Regions from separate parts of the Vibrio rotiferianus genome, predicted to be linked through region 1. Evidence: predicted binding sites of a transcription regulator. Region 1 holds the regulator's gene; the other holds the start of a gene.
What was found. The regulator CRP, encoded in region 1, controls carbon source genes, mostly activating them, when cyclic AMP is high. The targets are predictions, from matches to a motif close to TGTGANNNNNNTCACA.

Region 1 (2,207 bases):
TACTGTTCTATGAAGGTTTACACGGTGGTGTCGTAGATGGTGACGTCAACGTGGCGCGTCACGTTGACTTTCTAATTGGCATGGTGCCAATCGTGAACTTGGAATGGATTCAAAAGTTCGTTCGTGACACGCGCGATCGTGGCCACTCAAGAGAAGCGGTAATGGATTCGATCGTACGCTCGATGGACGATTACCTGAACTACATTACCCCGCAATTTTCTCGTACACATATCAACTTTCAGCGTGTACCAACGGTTGATACTTCCAACCCACTTAACGCGAAAGGCATCCCGAGTTTGGATGAGAGTTTCGTGGTGATCCGCCTACGCGGAATCAAGAATGTCGACTTCCCGTATTTGCTGGCGATGATTGATGGATCATTCATGTCTCGTCATAACACCATTGTGGTGCCGGGCGGTAAGATGAGCTTTGCAATGGAGCTCATAGTGAGGCCGATTCTGCAGCAACTCATCGAAACTGGGAAAATTGGTTAAAAACCTCGTTAATTGAGTGTTTACTTTTCATACCGTGATCATGTGCACAGTTTTGCTTACAAAATCTCAATCATGGCACGATTAAAATCAAGAAATCGTTTCCGAAAAAGGATACTATTTCTAACCGAAACACAAGAGAGCTTGCAGCATATAAAAAGTGCTCTTATTCTAGTAAGCCAATTCAGGCTTAGCTAAAATATGGATAGCGCAAGCGTACCCTGCAGAGGAAGTGAGATATTATGGTTCTAGGTAAACCTCAAACCGACCCAACATTAGAGTGGTTTCTTTCACACTGTCATATTCATAAGTACCCATCAAAGAGCACGCTAATTCACGCGGGCGAAAAAGCAGAGACTTTGTACTACATCGTTAAAGGTTCTGTTGCGGTTCTTATCAAAGACGAAGAAGGTAAGGAAATGATCCTTTCTTACCTAAACCAAGGCGACTTCATTGGTGAGCTTGGTCTATTCGAAGAAGACCAAGAGCGTACAGCTTGGGTTCGCGCTAAATCTCCTTGTGAAGTGGCAGAGATTTCTTTCAAGAAATTCCGTCAACTTATCCAAGTTAACCCAGACATCCTAATGCGCCTTTCTGCGCAAATGGCTCGTCGTCTACAAGTTACTAGCCAAAAAGTGGGTGACCTAGCGTTCCTAGACGTAACTGGTCGTATCGCTCAGACTCTTCTGAACCTTGCTAAACAGCCAGATGCGATGACGCACCCAGACGGCATGCAAATCAAGATCACTCGTCAAGAAATCGGTCAAATCGTTGGCTGTTCTCGTGAGACAGTAGGTCGTATCTTGAAGATGCTAGAAGAGCAGAACCTAATTTCTGCGCACGGTAAGACTATCGTTGTTTACGGGACTCGTTAATCTCGATTAACGTTTAAAAAATTTAAAAGCCACCAAATGTAAGTTTGGTGGCTTTTTCTTTTTTGGGAGTTAGACATTGAGAGTCGAGAGCATTGCACTTCACAACGGACTTCATCCTTTGAGATGAAGCCCTCTCAGATTCCAAGTAAAAACCCTCTCAAAGCGCTCTCGCCTCATATCTATTAACCGTTGGTACTCTCGAAGATCTTATCTGCCGATGCTGCCACAAACCCTGGGTACAACTCACCGTTATCCATTGGGTAGCGTTTAGCAAACTCATAGAAGCCACCAGGAATCACCTCAACGCCTTCAGCAAAGGTCACTGGCACTTTGTCTGCCATGGTCGACGATTGCTCTAGTAGCACCTCTGGCGTGCCTTTTACTTCACCGCCATTCTCGTTAATAGTGAAACCAGCTGTGCGTAGGTGGTCGTTTACCTGCTTCACTTCTTGGTGCTGATTGAGCTGATTCACACTCACTGTGAAGTGGTTAGCTCCGTAACCGTGCGCAGCAAGCCAAGAAGCGTACTCACTCTCTTTCGCTAAGATTTGGAAGTCAGCATAGCTAAGGTCCCACAAACGTCCGCCGTACAAGAAGTCACTGCCTGTCAGTTTAGAAGCATCAACCTGCTCTACCAGTTTATGAACGATGGCTTGTAGCTCTGGTGAGCACTCATCCACTTTCAATTCACTGATGAAGACTTTTGGCTGCTTCGGATCTGGGTGCTCAAAATGTTTTGCCACCAGCTTTTTGCTTTCAAATACGTAATCACCACAGGCTTTATAACCCACTGCCAAGAATGGCTTCGCCAGCGTTTCAATGCCTAGGGGAGCGACATTAA
Region 2 (2,207 bases), 800 kb from region 1:
GGTTGGACGACGTGCCGCTGAAGATACGCGATGATAAATCACCTCTTTCGGCGTCATGCGGATCATTTCACTGGCTATAGCCACATACTCTTCAAGCTCAGGCGCTTCCAGCTTTCCAGCACGCCACGCTTTTGCCATAGTACTGCCTTCGACAATATGTAGACCGTGAAGCTTGATGCCGTCAGTACCGACTTCAAGCACTTTACGCAGTGTTTCAACGTTGTCGTCGCGTGTCTCTTTCGGCAAACCAACGATCAGGTGAGTGCACACTTTGATACCAAGTGCACGAGCACGCTTGGTGATTTCTGCGTAGCACTCAAAATCATGGCCTCGGTTGATACGCTTGAGGGTGTCATTGTTGGCAGTTTGAAGACCTAGCTCCAGCCAAATCTCGTAACCTTGGTTCACGTAATCCGACAGCAGATCTAATACCGCATCAGGAACGCAATCAGGACGAGTGCCCACACAAAGGCCGACGATATCAGCAGCCTTAAGTGCTTCTTCATACATGTTTTTGAGAACTTGTACTTCTGCATAGGTACTGGTGTACGCCTGAAAATATGCTAGGTACTTCTTCGCTCGATGGATCTCTCCAGCGCGATCTTTCAATTGATCGTGGATACTTTTGATCTGAACATCTTCGTCAGCAAAAGAGGCAACATTACAAAAAGTACATCCGCCACGACCAATCGTGCCATCTCGGTTTGGGCAGCTAAAGCCACCATGTAAAGTCAGCTTATGGACTTTTTCGCCGTAACGACGTTGAAGGTCTTGACCTAGTGTGTTGACCAATTCATGTAATTGCATAGATTCTCATCATTTGTAAACCGTAATGAATCTCAATACGATTAATGTAAGTAAATTACATCCCTGCAAGAAAAAACAAACAATTCTAGTGAATTCAAACAAACACGCTACGAAGCCAAATCAATAAAACTGCATAAAACCAACCCAAAACCTGCAATGTTGCGTAAATGTTAAACAAAAAGTGCATATTTAAACGAAAAATTTGGGTCACAAAGGTGACTTTTCGTTGCATTCCGAAGTCACAAAATTGTAGGATACTTACACAACCCCGCCGTTTTTGTGACTTTTATTACAATATCAACGACGGGAATTGTCGGTGTTATCCCGCTCCCACCTATATAAGTCACTAAATTGTGGCAATAAATAAAGGGATATCACCAAGGATTGTTTTTCTCGCAAAATTTTTCCTGCGAGATACGGAAAGGAATCAAGACTGGTCAACCTCGGCCAGTGGCGAATCATAAATATAAAGGATAAGACGTGCAGAACGTCCCTAAGACAGCCGAGATCTGTCTGGGATTCTTACGTCGACATTGAACTGGAAGGATGTATCTATGGTAGATAGAGAGCAAAATTCACAGGGTCTGTACACTCCGGAGCTGGAGCATGACGCTTGTGGTATCGGTTTTGTTGCTCACCTTAAAAACCGTAAATCTCATGAAGTAGTGACTCAAGCATTGGATATGCTGGCTCGCATGGAACACCGTGGTGGCCAAGGCTGTGATCCATGCAGCGGTGATGGCGCGGGTATCTTGCTACAAAAACCTCATGAATTCCTATTAGAAGAAGCCGTTAAGCTAGGCATTAAACTGCCTTCGTTTGAAAAGTATGGTGTTGGTGTCGTTCTTTTCCCGAAAGACGAATACAAACGCGAACAATGCCGTGACATTCTAGAACGCAACGCACAGCGTCTAGACCTTGAAGTTATCGGCTACCGCGTTTTGCCAACCGACAACTCAATGATCGGTGCAGACCCACTAAGCACAGAGCCTCAGTTTGAGCATGTGTTTATCTCTGGCGGCCCTGGCATCACACCTGAAGAGCTAGAGCGCAAACTGTACGTACTTCGTAACTACACTGTACGTGTTTGCCTAGAAAGCGTTTCAAACATTGGTGACGACTTCTACATTAACTCAATGTCTTACAAGACATTGGTGTACAAAGGTCAGTTAACGACCGAGCAAGTACCTCAGTACTTCCTTGATCTGCAAAACCCGACCATGGTGACCGCACTGGCACTAGTACACTCTCGCTTCTCTACCAATACCTTCCCGAAATGGCGTCTTGCACAGCCTTTCCGTTACATTGCCCACAACGGTGAAATCAATACAGTTCGCGGTAACTTGAACTGGATGAAAGCCCGTGAAGCAATTCTAGAGTCCGACCTGTTTACTCAGGCT

Region 2: gltB (glutamate synthase large subunit) is a predicted target of CRP. The motif match lies at 1,086-1,101, and genes of this name have one in related genera.

The regions. Positions count from the first base shown of each region.
Region 1 covers NZ_CP018312.1:104,505-106,711, reverse strand. The annotation lists gene BSZ04_RS09505 (phosphoribulokinase) at 1-494, shown strand, start outside; gene crp (cAMP-activated global transcriptional regulator CRP) at 734-1,366, shown strand; gene BSZ04_RS09495 (DUF1338 domain-containing protein) at 1,549-2,207, opposite strand, start outside.
Region 2 covers NZ_CP018312.1:2,634,661-2,636,867, forward strand. The annotation lists gene mnmL (tRNA modification radical SAM protein MnmL/YtqA) at 1-807, opposite strand, end outside; gene gltB (glutamate synthase large subunit) at 1,362-2,207, shown strand, end outside.